DNA from 2 places in the Pseudomonas xanthosomatis genome. Region 2 is predicted to be linked to the other one. Evidence: riboswitches for the same ligand, from Rfam matches in the RefSeq annotation. Region 2 holds a riboswitch; the other holds the start of a gene.
What was found. A riboswitch is a leader RNA that binds a small molecule or an ion and turns the genes downstream of it on or off. The one in region 2 is predicted to bind cobalamin.
Positions count from the first base shown of each region.

Region 1 (7,282 bases), 610 kb from region 2:
CCAAGGTGCTCTTGGCCATGCCGCGCGGGCCTTCGATCAGCACGCCGCCAATCTTCGGGTCGATGGCGGTCAGGCACAGGGCCAGCTTGAGCGCCTCGGCACCCACCACGGCGGCCAGGGGAAATTGCACAGGTTCGCTCATGTTCAGCAGTCTTCCTCGCCGTCGAGCAACTGCTGCTCGAGGCTTTCGCGGTAAGCCCCAGGTTCTTGCCACAGGCCGCGCTGCTGGGCTTCCAGCAGGCGTTCGGTGAGGTCACGCAGGGCTTCTGGGTTGTGTTCACGCAAAAAATCGCGGGTGGCCGGGTCGAGCACATAGGCGTCGGCCAGCCCCTGGTAATGATGGTCGTCGATCAGGTGCGTGGTGGCGTCGAAGGCGAACAGGTTGTCCACCGTCGCCGCAAGTTCGAACGCGCCTTTATAGCCGTGGCGCTTGGCACCGTCGATCCATTTCGGGTTCAGCGCACGGGCGCGAATCACCCGGTTCAGCTCTTCTTTCAAGGTGCGGATGCGCGGCCGGTCGGCCTGGCTGTGGTCACCGTGATAGCTGGCGCGCGTGCTGCCGGCCAGGGTTTCGGCGGCGGCCAGCATGCCGCCCTGGAACTGGTAGTAGTCGTTGGAATCGAGCAGGTCGTGCTCGTGGTTGTCCTGGTTGTGCAGCACCGCCTGCACCTGGCCCAGGCGCCTGGCAAAGCTGGCGCGGGCCGGGGTGCCTTCGTCGCTGGCGCCGTAGGCGTAGCCACCGTGGTTGAGGTACACCTCGGCCAGGTCGTCGCGGCTGTGCCACAGGCGGCCGTCGATGGCGTTCTGCACCCCGGCGCCATAGGCCCCGGGCTTGGCCCCGAACACCCGCCAGCCGGCCTGGCGGGCAGCCGTTTCAACGTCCATGCCCTCGCCCACCAGCGCCTCGCGTTCAGCGCGTACACGGGCGGCCAGCGGGTTGAGGTCGTCGGGCTCTTCCAGCGCCGCCACCGCCTGCACCGCTGCATCGAACAGGCGGATCAGGTTACCGAAGGCATCGCGGAAGAAGCCCGATACCCGCAGGGTTACATCCACCCGTGGTCGGTCCAGCAGGCTCAGCGGCAAAATTTCGAAGTCATCGACCCGCTGACTGCCGGTGGCCCATACCGGGCGCACGCCCATCAGCGCCATGGCCTGGGCGATGTCGTCACCGCCGGTGCGCATGGTGGCTGTGCCCCACACCGACAGGCCGAGTTGGCGCAGGTGGTCGCCGTGGTCCTGCAGGTGGCGTTCGAGCACCAGGTTGGCCGAGGCGAAACCCAGCCGCCAGGCGGTGGTGGTCGGCAGGTTGCGCACATCGACGGTGTAGAAGTTGCGCCCGGTGGGCAGCACGTCCAGGCGGCCACGGCTGGGTGCGCCGCTGGGGCCGGCGGGGACGAAACGCCCGGCCAGAGCCGCCAGCAGGCCGTCGATTTCGGCGCCGCCACAAGCGTCCAGCTGCGGAGCGATCTGCTCGACCAGCGCCTGCAACACCGCCTGCACCGGCTGCCAGCCGGCCTCATCGGGTAACGCCAGGGTGCCGCCCAGGGCTTGCTCGATCTGTATCAGGGCCAACTGTTCGAGGCGCTCGCGGGTATCGCCGGTGGTGCGCCACAACGCCGTGTCCACCGCCAGCAGCAGCGCCGGGCGTGGGCCCTGCCAAGGCGCGCCGAGGTCGCAGTCCAGCGGGTCGAAGGCCAGCGCCATGGCTTTGGCCAAAGCGCGGATCAGGCTGGCATTGGCGCCCTTGCCGTCACCACGCTCCACCCGCAGCAAGGCCAGCAGGGTGTCACGGCGCAGGCGCCCGGCGGGCGACTGGCCGAAGATGTGCAGGCCGTCGCGAATCTGCGATTCCTTGAGGTCGCACAGGTAGGTGTCCAGGCGCGGCAACCAGACTGCCGCATCGTCGAGCTGGCCCTCAAGCTGCAACTCGCGGTCGATATGGTTGGCCTTGACCAGCTCGAGGATATCGCGCTGTAGCTCCCGCGCCCGGCGCGGGTCCAGCAGTTGTGCTTCGTAGTATTCGTCGGCCAGTTGCTCCAGGTGGCGCAGCGGGCCGTAGGACTCGGCGCGGGTCAGCGGCGGCATCAGGTGGTCGATGATCACCGCCTGGGTACGGCGCTTGGCCTGGGCGCCCTCGCCCGGGTCGTTGACGATGAACGGGTAGACGTTGGGCAATGGGCCGAGCAGCGCGTCCGGCCAGCATTCACTGGACAGCCCCACACCCTTGCCCGGCAGCCATTCCAGGTTGCCGTGCTTGCCCACATGTACCACCGCGTCAGCGGCAAAGCCGTTGCGCAGCCAGAAGTGGAACGCCAGGTAGCCATGGGGCGGCACGAGGTCGGGGTCGTGGTACACCGCGCTGTGGTCCACCTGGTAGCCGCGCGCCGGCTGGATGCCAACGAACGTCAGGCCGTAGCGCAGGCCGGCGACCATCATTCGCCCGCTGCGGTACATCGGGTCCTGCTCGGGCGCGCCCCAGCGTTCCAGCACGGCGCGCTGGTTGGCCTCGGGCAGCGCGGCGAAGGCTGCGTGGTAGTCGGCCAGGCTCAGGCTTTGCGCGCAGGGGCGCTGGTCGAGGTGGTCGAGGTCGTTGGTCACCCCGCCCAGCAACTGGTGAATCAGCGCGGTGCCGCTGTCGGGTAGCCCGGCCACCGGGTAGCCCTGCTGTTGCAGGGCCTGGAGGATGTTCAGCGCAGCACCTGGGGTGTCCAGGCCGACACCGTTGCCGATGCGCCCGTCGCGGGTCGGGTAATTGGCCAGCACCAGGGCGATGCGTTTTTCGGCGTTGCCGAGCCTTGCCAGCTCGACCCAGCGCCGGGCCAGTTCGGCAACGAAGTCCATGCGCTCGGGGTGCGCCCGGTAGCAGACCACATCGGACTGGCTGCGCTCGCTGCGCCAGGCCAGGTCCTTGAAACTTACCGGGCGGGTGATGATGCGCCCGTCCAGCTCGGGCAAGACGATGTGCATGGCCAGGTCGCGCGCGCCCAGCCCCTGCTCGCTTTGTTGCCAGGCGGGCTGGTTGTCCTGGGCGCAGATGGCCTGCAGCACCGGCACGTCGCGGCGCAGCGGGCGCAGGTTGGGCTGCTCGGGGCTGGACAGGGCAAAGCCTGTGGTATTGATGATCACCTCGGCCTGCACTTCATCGAGCCACGCCTCGACCTGCTCGAGGCAGGCGCGCTCCTTGAGGCTGGCCACGGCAATCGGCAGCGGGTTCAGGCCACAGGCCTGCAAGCGCTGGCAGAACACGTCGATAAAAGCAGTGTTGGCCGCCTGCAGATGCGAGCGGTAGAACAGCAGCGGCGCTACCGGCCATTGCGGGTTCCACTCGCCGTACCAGCTCTGCAGCGTGGCGCTGGGCTGGGCCGGGTGGTACACCGCGGTGCGCGGCAACGGCTGCGGCTCGTCCCAGGCGTAGTCACGGCCCAGCCACTGGGTGGCCAGGCAGTTGAACAGGTTGAAGGCGTTGGTCTTGCCGCCCTGGCGCAGGTAGTGCCAGAGCCGTTCGGCCTGCTCGCCAACCACCGTGCCCAGGCCGGTGAGCTCCGGGTCCGGGCGGTCGTCGCCCGGCACCAGAATCAGCTGCACACCGCGGTTGGCCAGCTCTACCAGTTGCTCGACACCGTAGCGCCAATAGCCCACGCCGCCGTGCAGCGAAACCAGGATCACCTTGGCATGGCGCAGCACTTCATCGACATACAGGTCGACCGAGGCGTGGTTCTGCACCTGCATGGGGTTGGCCAGGCGCAGGCTGGGGAAGTCGTCTGGCAACTGCTCGGCGGTTTCGGCAAGTAGTGCCAGGTGGGAATCGCCGCTGCAGAGGATCACCAGATCGGCGGGTGTCTGGCCGAGGTCGGCGATGCTGTCGTCCGGCACGAAGCCGCCGGGCTGGGTCCGCAGCAGGTGCATCGGTCAGGCGCCCAGGGCCTGGCGCAGGCGCGCTTCCAACTGTACGGCGTCGAGGTCCTGGCCGATCAGCACCAGGCGGGTGATGCGCGCCTCGTCGCTGCGCCAGGCGCGGTCGAAGTGCTTGTCGAAGCGCGTGCCCACGCCCTGGATCAGCAGGCGCATCGGCTTGCCGGGGATCGCGGCGAAGCCTTTGGCGCGCAGGATGCCGAACTCGGTCACCAGTTGCGTCAGAGCATCGAGCAACAGGTTCTCGTCAGCTTCGGGCAGGTCGATGGAGATCGAGTCGAAGGCGTCATGGTCGTGGTCGTCATGCTCGTCACCGTCGTGGTGCGAATCATGGTGGGTGCGGCGGCCATCGATATGCGCCTCGGACTCGGCGCCCACGCCCAGCAGCACTTCCAGCGGCAGGCGGCCACTGCTGGCTTCGATCACCTTGACCGCCGGCGGCAGCTCTTCGGCCACCTCGGCGCGCACCTTGGCCAGGCCTTCGGCGTCGATCAGGTCGGCCTTGTTAAGTACCACCAGGTCGGCGCTGGCCAGCTGGTCGGCGAACAGTTCGTGCAGCGGCGATTCGTGGTCCAGGTTGGGGTCGAGCTTGCGCTGGGCGTCGACCTGGTCGGGGTAGGCGGCGAAGGTGCCGGCGGCCACGGCCGGGCTGTCGACCACGGTAATCACCGCATCGACCGTGCACGCATTGCGGATTTCCGGCCACTGGAAGGCTTGCACCAAGGGTTTGGGCAGGGCCAGGCCGCTGGTTTCGATGAGGATGTGGTCGAGGTCGCCGCGGCGCGCCACCAGTTCGCGCATCACCGGGAAGAACTCCTCCTGCACGGTGCAGCACAGGCAGCCGTTGGCCAGCTCGTACACGCGGCCGTTGGCCTCTTCTTCGCTACAGCCGATGCTGCACTGCTTGAGGATTTCGCCGTCGATGCCCAGCTCGCCGAATTCGTTGACGATCACCGCGATGCGGCGGCCCTGGGCGTTGTCGAGCATATGGCGCAGCAGCGTGGTTTTACCCGAGCCGAGAAAGCCGGTGACGATGGTGACGGGGAGCTTGGCCAGTGTTTTCATGGGAGGTGCCCTTGGCTGCAGTGGCGCGGGCATGCGGCGCGACAGCCACGGGCGTTGCCGGCCGGGCGCGTTCGCCACCGGATCACCCCGCCCGGTTTAAAGTCGAAAACGTTGCGAGGCAGGTCTCCTGGCTTGCACCGTGCCGGCGGTTGCCGGCGGGTTGGCGCCTTCCCGCGCGTGCGCAGTGGCTGTGCCAACCTCTAGTGCCTACAGTTGCGGGGGCAGCCGCGGCTTGGACCGCGTTCCCGTCTTAGCTCCGGCAGCAGCCGGAGAACCTCGAAGCGGCAAGGCTACGCAGTGCCTGCAATCCGGTCAACCGCCGCGGCGATTGACGCCCGCCCTGCCCCGTGATTTGCTAGCGCACTGCGTCAAGGTGCCCCCATTGGGGGTGAAACGGGAAACCGGTGCGCCAAGTGCCTTTTACAAGGCCTGGCAAAGCCGGTGCTGCCCCCGCAACGGTAAGCGAGTGATGCGTCTGAACCACTGTGCCAGCAGTCCGGCATGGGAAGGAAACGCATAACCTGGAGCCCCGCTCCACCTCGCCAGCCCGGAGACCGGCCTGGACGCCATATCAACACCCCGCGGTGGGCGGGCGCTGTCGTATCCCCTGGGCGCTCATGCCCGGGGTCGCCGCGCTTGCCCGTTGCCACAACAAAAGCAGCAGAGGAACGCGTCATGCCAATCAGCACCGCCAAACACAGCATCGCCACCCCTACCTCCCTCAGCCAGCGCATGGTCATCGCCGTCAGCGCCAGCCTGTTGGGCCTGTGCCTGGTGTACTTTGCCGGCTTCTCGCACATCGAGGCCGTGCACAACGCGGCCCACGACACCCGCCACAGCGCTGCCTTCCCCTGCCACTGACCGGTTACCGAGAATCCCTGCATGATTACGCGCATTGCCCGCACCGCGGGCTTCAGCGGGCTGCTCGCAGCCCTGTTGCTGACCTTGCTGCAAAGTTTCTGGGTGGCCCCGCTGATTCTGCAGGCCGAAACCTACGAGAGCGCAGCACCTGCCGCCGAACACCACGAGCACGGCGGGGCCGGCGCAGCCCATGAGCACGAACACGGCGGCGAGGCCTGGTCACCGGAAGATGGCTGGCAGCGCGTGCTGTCCACCACCGGTGGCAACCTGGTGGTGGCGGTGGGTTTTGCCCTGATTCTCGCGGCGCTGTACAGCCTGCGTGAGCCGGGCCGGGTGCGCACCGGCGCCTGGTGGGGGCTGGCGGGTTTTGCGGTGTTCTGCCTGGCACCGACCCTGGGCCTGCCACCGGAGTTGCCGGGCACCGCCGCAGCCGACCTAGGCCTGCGCCAAAGCTGGTGGATCGGCACCGCTGCCGCCACGGCTGCCGGCCTTGCGCTGCTGGTATTCGCACGGCACTGGTTGTTCAAGGTGCTGGGCGTGGCGCTGCTGGTGATCCCGCATGTGATTGGCGCGCCGCAACCACCGGTACACGAAAGCCTGGCCCCCGAAGCCCTTGAAACCCAGTTCAAGATCGCCTCCTGGCTGACCAACGCTGCATTCTGGCTGGCCCTGGGCCTGCTCAGCGCATGGCTGTTCCGCCGCTCCAGCGCCGCCTGATGTCTACCCCTGCGCTGTTCGCAGGCTTTGGCTGCCGCCGGGGTTGCCCAGTGGAAACCCTGGCGGTGCTGCTGCGCCAGACCCTGGCCGAACACGGCCTGTCGCTGAACGCCCTGCATGGGCTCGCCAGCATCCGGCGCAAAGCCCGCGAGCCCGGGTTGCTGGCACTGGCCGAGCGCCTGGGGCTGCCCCTCATCTGTTTCGATGCCGAGCACCTGCTTGGCTTCGAGCCACTGCTCAGCCAACGCTCGGCCGCAGCCTTCGCCCAGACCGGCTGCTGGGGCGTCGCCGAAAGCACTGCCCTGGCGCTGGCCGGTACCCGTTGCGCAACGCCCCGCCTGCGCGTGCCCCGGCAAATACTGGGCGGCGCTACCCTGGCGCTGGCGTACGGCGGATAATCCGCCTTTTTTCTGCAAGGATTTTTCATGACGGTCTACTTCATCGGCGCCGGCCCCGGCGACCCCGAGCTGATCACGGTCAAGGGCCAACGCCTGATCCACCAGTGCCCGGTGATCATCTACGCAGGCTCCCTGGTGCCGCCTGCGGTGCTCGAAGGGCACCGCGCCAACACCGTCATCAACAGTGCCGAGCTGCACCTGGAGCAGATCATCGATGCCATGCGCCAGGCCCACGCCAACGGCCAGGACGTGGCCCGCATACACAGCGGCGACCCGAGCCTGTACGGCGCCATCGGCGAGCAGATCCGCCACCTGCGCGAGCTGGGCAT
Region 1 is NZ_CP077075.1:3,824,314-3,831,595, forward strand. Features, by position in the region: gene KSS93_RS17055 (magnesium chelatase ATPase subunit I) at 1-142, opposite strand, end outside; gene cobN (cobaltochelatase subunit CobN) at 145-3,906, opposite strand; gene cobW (cobalamin biosynthesis protein CobW) at 3,910-4,977, opposite strand; cobalamin riboswitch at 5,078-5,271, opposite strand; cobalamin riboswitch at 5,332-5,554, shown strand; gene KSS93_RS17070 (CbtB domain-containing protein) at 5,653-5,838, shown strand; gene KSS93_RS17075 (CbtA family protein) at 5,860-6,555, shown strand; gene KSS93_RS17080 (cobalamin biosynthesis protein) at 6,555-6,953, shown strand; gene cobM (precorrin-4 C(11)-methyltransferase) at 6,981-7,282, shown strand, end outside.
Region 1: linked by a shared signal. The riboswitch ahead of cobW (cobalamin biosynthesis protein CobW) and the one ahead of KSS93_RS14390 (TonB-dependent receptor) in region 2 are both predicted to bind cobalamin.

Region 2 (7,282 bases):
AAAGGCATGTGCAGGCACGGTAGACGTGCATCTATGCCATGGGTTCGGCGCCGGGGGCAAATGGTTGGTGGCCTGGGCTGGCCCTATCGCCGGCAAGCCGGCTCCTGCAGGGGGCGCGTCAATCGGGATTGCGCGTTAGCTTGCCGGCGATGAGGCCATCCGCTCAGAACCGGTAATCCACGGTGGCAAAGTACGACCGCGGCGTGCCCAGCAACCACTGCTCGCCGCTGTACGCCGACTGCGCATACACCCGGTCGAACAGATTGTTCACCTGCAGCCCCAGGCGCACGTCCGGCAGCACTTGCCAGCCGATATTGCCATCGACCACGGTATAGCCCGGCACGCGCTGGCTGTTGGCGGTGTTGGCGTAGCGCTCGTCCACATAGCGCAGGCCGATGCCGGCATCTACCGCCTGGCTGAAGCCTTTGTTCAGCCACAGGTTGGCGGTGCGCCGCGGTACGTCGGTGGGGCGGTTGCCGGCGCGGTCATAGGCGATGCCGCCGTTCACCTCGTCGAACTGGTCGTACTCGGCCCGCACAAGCGCTGCGTTGGCCGACAGCTGCCACTGGTTGCCCAGCGCCAGTTCCAGGCTGGCTTCCAGGCCATCGGAGGTCTGCTGGCCGGCCTGCTGTTTGGCATGGGTGAGCGGGTCGCTGACCAGCAGTTTCTTTTTGACGATGTGGTAGGCCGCCAGGGTCCATTCGCCGCGCCCGGCCCAAAAGCGCTGTTTCAGGCCCAGTTCGGTCTGCTTGGCCTCGGTCAGGTCCAGGCTTTGCTCCGGGCGCAGGGTCAGCAGGTCGCCGACGCCGTCCTCGCTGGTGGAAAACTGGCCGTACAGTGACAGGTCGTCGCTGAGCGCATACACCAGGCCCGCTCGCCAGTTGCCGCCGCGCAGGCTGCGGTCGTTGCGGCTGTTGTTGACCAGGTCGTCGCGGTCGATGTGGTTCTGGTCGCGGCGAATGCCGGTGACCAGCGCCAGGCGCTCGCTCAATTGGGTGCGGTTTTCGGCAAACAGGGCGACGGTGTTGACCTTGGACAGCATCTGCGGTTGTGTCGGGCTGTTGCTATGGAAAGGGCCGGGGGCAGGGTGCCACGGGTCGAGCGGGTCGCTGCTGCCGTCTTCGTAGGGGAAGTTGCTGTCGATGTTGAAGCGGATGCGGTTGGCCTCGACGCCCACCACGGTCTTGCTGGCAAGGCCCAGCAGGCTGTGGTCGAAGGTGAAGCTCTGGCGGTCGCCGACCTGCTCCTGGTTGTGGCGGATTTCCAGGAAGCTGCCGCGCTGCACCGCAGAAGCGGACGGGTCCCAGCTGTAGCTTTCGGCGTTGCGCCAGTGGCGGCGGCTCTTGATGTAGTACAGCTGGTTGCTGGCCGACACGCTGTCGCTCAGGGCCCAGTCGGTGGTCAGGCGTGTCCATTCATCGTGGTAGCGCTGCACATCGTTGCTGACGTTGTAGTTTTTCTTGCGCAGGCTGTCGCGCAGGTGGCCGTCGATCAGCGGGGTGCCGTAGTAGTTGGCCGGCTGCGCGTCACCGCGTTCGTGGGCCAGGGTGAAGCTCAGGTTGTCGCTGGCATCGAAGCGCAGGGCGGCGCTCAGGGCCAGGCTGCGCGACTCGGTGCGGTCAACGTAGCCGTTACCGGCTTGCTGGTTGAGGGTCAGGCGATAGCTCAAGCGCTCGCTCAAGCTGCCGCCACTGTCCATGCCCAGTTGCTGGCGGCCCCACGAGCCATAGCCCAGGCGCAGGTGGTTGCGCACCTCGCCGGTCAGCGGCTTTTTCGGGACCACGTTGATCGTCGCCCCGGTGGCGCCTTCGCCGTACAGCACCGAGGCCGGGCCGCGCAGCACATCGATACGCTCGACCATCCACGGGTCTACCGGGAACGTCTGGGTGCCGGCACCGGTGTACAGGCGTGCGCCGTCGAACAGGGTCATCACCGAATTTTGCCCGGTGAAGCCGCGCGCCGACAGGCCGGTGCCGCCGTCGCCCGGGGTGCCGATGAAGGTCAGCCCTGGGGTGCGGCTTACGGCGTCCTGCACGGTGGCGTTGTTGCGCTGCTGGATCTGTGCCTCGCTGAGGGTGCTGGTGCTGGCGGGGGTGTCCAGGGCGCTGAGGTTCAGCCGCGAGCCAGCCGGGGTCGGGGTGGCCAGGTCGATGCTGCGTGCCTCCTGGCTGTCGGTAACAGCGGTGGAAGGCAGGGTCAGGGGTTCGTCGGCCAAGGCCGGAAGGGCGACGGCCAAACAGGCGGCCAGGGGGTGGAGCTTGCTGAATCGGGACATGTCGTTCCACTGCTGCAGGAATGAATGGATCCCGGTGGAAAACACGCAAAGGCGAACCACGCACGCAGGCGCGCACGCGGATACCGGCCTGCGCCCGCCCACCGCGGGTTGCCAAGTAAGGCTTCAGGCCGGTCTCCGGGCTTGCGAGGGTCGTGAAGCCTTCACCTTCCCATGCCAAGGCACAGTGGTGTGTCGAAGGGTTCGCTCGCTTACCGTTGCGGGGGCAGCGCCGGACTTGTCGCAAAAACGACGCACCGGCTTCCCGTTTCACCCTGCGCGCGGCGGCGCAGGACACCTGAAACTGGCGCGCATCTGACCACCAAAAGTGTGACGGGGCAATGGTTTAGCAGTTTTTACTGATTTTTTTCCGAACTTTTCCCAATGACGTTGTCTCGAAGGGCTGGTTTGTCATTCACTTACGTCATGGAGACTTTTGCCAATGTTCATCCGTAACCCGCTGCGCCACGCCTGCCTGCTGGCACTGATGGGCGCGCCCCTGGCCGCCAGTGCCGCACCCAGCACCGACCCGCTGTTCACCTTCGGCCTGCTGGGCTCGTACGACAGCTTCAAGTTCGAGGGCGGCAGCAGCTCGGACAAGGAGCACCTGGGCCAGGGCGGTGTGTTCGCCAGCTTCGGCAACAAGATGACTGCCGAGTCCGGGCTGATCTATCAGCTGGGGGCCGAGGCCAAGTACGGCAAGAAGAACGACAACAAGCTCAAGGAGGCCCAGGCCGAACTGGACCTGGGCTGGCGCGCCGCGCTGGATGCGCGCAACTTCGTCGATGTCACCGTAGGCGGTGGCTACAGCTGGACCCGCTTCGAGCCCGAGATCAACGACCTCGATACCCGCCTGACCTACAAATCGCCTTTCGCCAAGGCGGCGCTGGGTTACAACCACCAGTTCGACACCTCGACCCTGCGTTTCGAAGTGGGCGCCCGCCACACTATCGACGGCCGTGCGCGCATCAAGGTGGACGATTTTGGCAGCGACAGTGTCGACATGAAGGACCGCACCAACCCTTACGCCGAAGTCACCTTGCTGATGAACCAGCAGGGCAGCATGCCGGTGCAGGCCGGGGTGTACTACACCCGCACCGAGTACAAGGTCGATGGCGATTCGCCGGTGCTGGACAACAACAAGCTCAAGCGTGACGAGTTTGGCGTGAAGGTCGGGTTGGCGTTCTGATCAAAGTGTCCTGTCGCCGGCTTGCCGGCGACAGGGCCGCTACCGGGCATCAGCGCCCGCGTCGTCGCGACACCCGCGCCTCGATGTTCTTGCGCCCGATCAACAGCGCAGGCTTTTCCACCACCGGCTCGTCGGCAAGCCACTTGTACATCACCAGGCAGTCCACCAGCCCCAGCTGGGCATGCCGGTAGGCCTTGGGCAACCGCCCGACCGTGTCGAAGCCGAGCTTGTGCCACAGCGCCACAGCCACTTCGTTGCTGGCCACCACCGAATTGAACTGCAACGCCAGAAAACCCTCCTGGCGCGCGAGCTTTTGCGAGTGTTCGCACATCAGCCGCGCCACGCCACGGCCACGGGCGTGCTCGCAGACCATGTAGCCGCAATTGCCCACATGGCTGCCAGGGCCGGCGGCGTTGGCTTTGAGGTAGTACGAGCCGAGCAGCTCGCCGTGTTCTTCGGCCACCAGGGTATGCAGGGGCGCTTGCAGCCACAGCTGGCGGGCCTGGCTTTGGTCGAGGGCGGGGTCGAAGGCGTAGGTCTGGCGGGCCTGGACGATGGCCTGGAAGGTGGGCCAGAAGCGTTCGAAGTCGTCCGGGGTCATGGGGCGGATGTGGATCATGCGGCTACCTGGGCGGGCTGGGCAGGCAAGTCTGGGGGGTGTGGCGATTGGGAGCAAGCCTGTTATGGCCCCATCGCGGGCAAGCCCGCTCCCACAGGTACAGCGCAGGTCTGAAAGGCCATGCGCCCCCTGTAGGAGCGGGCTTGCCCGCGATGAGGCCGGTAAAGGCAACACCAGGCAGTTGCCCCCACCGGGTGGTGCCAATCAGGCCCCGGCCTTGCCCACCGCATCCAGCGCCCGGGCCGAATACACCAGCGCCGCGCCGGCATTCATCGCCACCGCCACACCCAAAGCCTCGGCGATTTCCTCGCGGGTGGCACCATGCTTGACCGCCTGCTGCGAGTGCACGGCGATGCAGCCGTCGCAGCGGGTGGTCACCGCCACCGCCAGGCTGATCAGCTCGCGGGTTTTTGCATCCAGGTGGTTGGTCTTGGCGCCGGCGCCGCTGGCGGTCATGTACCCGGCCACGGTGTCGGGGGAGAGGTGCTTGAGGTCGCCGATACCGGCCATCAACTGCTTACGGTAGGCGTCCCAGTCCATCATGCTCATCGTCTTCACCTTGTCGGGTTGGCAACAGGAGCTTTCAGGCTAGTCGAGGTTGCGCAGGGCGTCTTGTGCGGCTGTGCTGCGTTCGCAGCGCCCCCTGGAGGAGCCGGCAAGCCGGCACCTCCAGGGAACGGCGGGTCAGATGTAGATGAACACCAGCACAAGTGCGGCGACCACAGCCCACTTTTCGAGGTAGTAGCGGGTGCGGTTGCGCTTCTTCATGGCCTTGCCGCGCTCGCGAATCTTGTAGATGCGGGTGAACAGGCGGTTGATGCCGCCGGTCTTGTCGTTGGCATCGTTCGGTGCGGCGGCTGCGGCCATCACGTTGCGGCTGAACCAGCGGTTGAAGGCGGTCGCCCAGCGGTACTTGAGCGGGCGCTCGACATCGCAGAACAGGATGATGCGGTTGTGCTCGGTGGTGTTGGCGGCGTAATGGATGTAGGTCTCGTCGAACATCACCGCCTCGCCGTCGCGCCACGAGTACTTCTCGCCGTCGACGTCGATATAGCAGCCGTCGTCGTTGGGGGTGTCCAGGCCCAGGTGGTAGCGGTAGGAGCCGGCGTACGGGTCGCGGTGGCGTACCAGCTTGGCGCCCGGCGGCAGGGTGGCGAACATCGCCGCCTTGACCGTGCCGATGCCTTGCAGCAGCTCGGTGGTGCGCGGGCACAGGCTCATCGCTGACGGGTGGCTCTCGCCGTACCACTTCAGGTAGAAGCGCTTCCAGCCGGTTTTGAAGAACGAATTGAAGCCGACGTCGTCATAATTGTCGGACTTTTTGATTTCGCCGGCATGCAGCAGTTGCTGGGCTTCCTGGCGGATTTCCTGCCAGTTGTCCTTGAGCGGTTGCAGCTCGGGAAACGCCTCCACAGGCAGGTACGGCTTGGCCGGCTGCTTGGAGAACAGGTAGAGGAAGCTGTTGACCGGGGCCAGGAAGCTTGAGTGGTCACCGAGCTGGCGGGTGAGTTTGTGACGAACCCGACCGCGCAGGTGAACATAGGCGATCGAGAGGGCGAAGATCAGTACGATTGCAATTTTCATGGACGTTTACTTGTCGAAAAATGGCCATGCGCCATGGCATAAGCCCGCCAGCATAAACTTCGTGGTCGGTCTTGTTAAGACAATTCCGGGCGACTTAGGTGTAATGGCCTATAGCTTGCGCAACCGTTTCAACCAAGGAGCAGCACATGGCCCAGGACCCACGCCCCAGCGGCGCCCCCTTCAAGCGGTTGTTCTTCGCCCTGCCAGTGGGCGACGCCCAGCGCCGCGAGCTGGCCCGCTGGCGCCGCGGGCTGGGCCTGCGCAGCGGCAAGCCGGTGCCGGCCGACAACTTTCATGTGACCTTGCTGTTTTTGGGCGATGTCGATGCCGGGCAGGTGCCGGCGATCTGCGCGGCGGTCGAACGGTTGGAGCGCCCGGCGGCGCCGCTGCGGCTGCTGCTCGACCGGCTGCAGGTGTGGCCGCGGCCCGGGGCTTTGCTGCTGGCCCCGGAACACACGCCACCGGCCTTGTTGCAGTTGGTGTATGGCTTGCAGCAGGCGCTGTTGCCGTTGGGGGTGCAGGGAGGCAGCCGCGAGTACCGGCCGCACCTGACGCTGTCGCGTGATTACCGCGGCCAGCCGCCAGAGGCTGGGGAGGCGCCGGAATTCTTCCTTACCGCCCGGCACTTCACCTTGTACGAGTCGCGCAAGGGGCAGTACTGGCCGCTGGCCGAGTGGGCGCTTGGTTAGCCTGCACATTCCTGTAGGAGATCACCCAGCCCTCGGGGCTGCGCGACAGCACAGCCCTCGGGGCTGCGCGACAGCACAGCCCTAGAGGGCTGTGTGGTCTCCTACAGGGAAGGCACCGACCGAGCCGGTGCCATGGCTTGAGGTTTGCCGGTCTGCCGCATCGCGGGGCAAGCCCGCTCCCACGAACGCCTTCTAATCGGTTGCCTGGATTGCCCTCAGAACGTCGGCGTGTATTGGGCAGCGGTGTGAGCTGTCGGGTCAGGCGCTGACCGCTTCGGTGTCGAACAGCCCTTGGCCAAGGGCTTGGGCCTGGCGCAGCGCGGCGGCTTGCGGTGCGCTTTCGGTTTCGCTGAACAGCGTCGAGCTCAGCACCTGCGCGCCACAGTAGTCGAAGATGCCGTGCTCGATCTGCACACGCATCGCTTCGGCGTAGCCATGGCGTTCGAAGGTGCCGGCGTCGGCTCCGGCCACCCCGACCAGGTGCGCGGTTATGCCGCGCAGGCGCTTGGTGGTGCTGCCGTCGGCAGCATAGTCGAAGGCCCAGCCGTTGCTGAACACGCGCTCCACCCAGCCCTTGAGCAGGGCCGGCAGCGACCACCAGTAGATGGGGTAGACCAGCACCAGAGTGTCGGCGCGGTCGATGCGCGCCTGCTCGGCCAGCACGTCAGCCGGCGGTGCGGCCAGGCGGCGGTGCACGGCATGGTCGGCCAGGCCGAAGCGTGGGTCGAAGCCTTCGCTGGCAAGGTCTGCCAGTTCGCTGGTATGGCCTGCCGCCGCAAGGCCAGCAGCCACCTGGTGGGCGAGGGCATGGGTGAGGGATGCAGGGTCGTGGTGGCCGATGACGATCAGGGCATGCATGGCGAAGCCTCCGAAAAGCGGGGTGCACAGGGAGCGCGAGCGCTATATACTCGCAGTAAGTTACGATCGGT
Region 2 is NZ_CP077075.1:3,212,640-3,219,921, forward strand. Features, by position in the region: gene KSS93_RS14390 (TonB-dependent receptor) at 164-2,275, opposite strand; cobalamin riboswitch at 2,385-2,589, opposite strand; gene KSS93_RS14395 (outer membrane beta-barrel protein) at 2,715-3,461, shown strand; gene KSS93_RS14400 (GNAT family N-acetyltransferase) at 3,511-4,080, opposite strand; gene KSS93_RS14405 (carboxymuconolactone decarboxylase family protein) at 4,285-4,629, opposite strand; gene lpxO (lipid A hydroxylase LpxO) at 4,765-5,664, opposite strand; gene thpR (RNA 2',3'-cyclic phosphodiesterase) at 5,811-6,353, shown strand; gene KSS93_RS14420 (NAD(P)H-dependent oxidoreductase) at 6,612-7,211, opposite strand.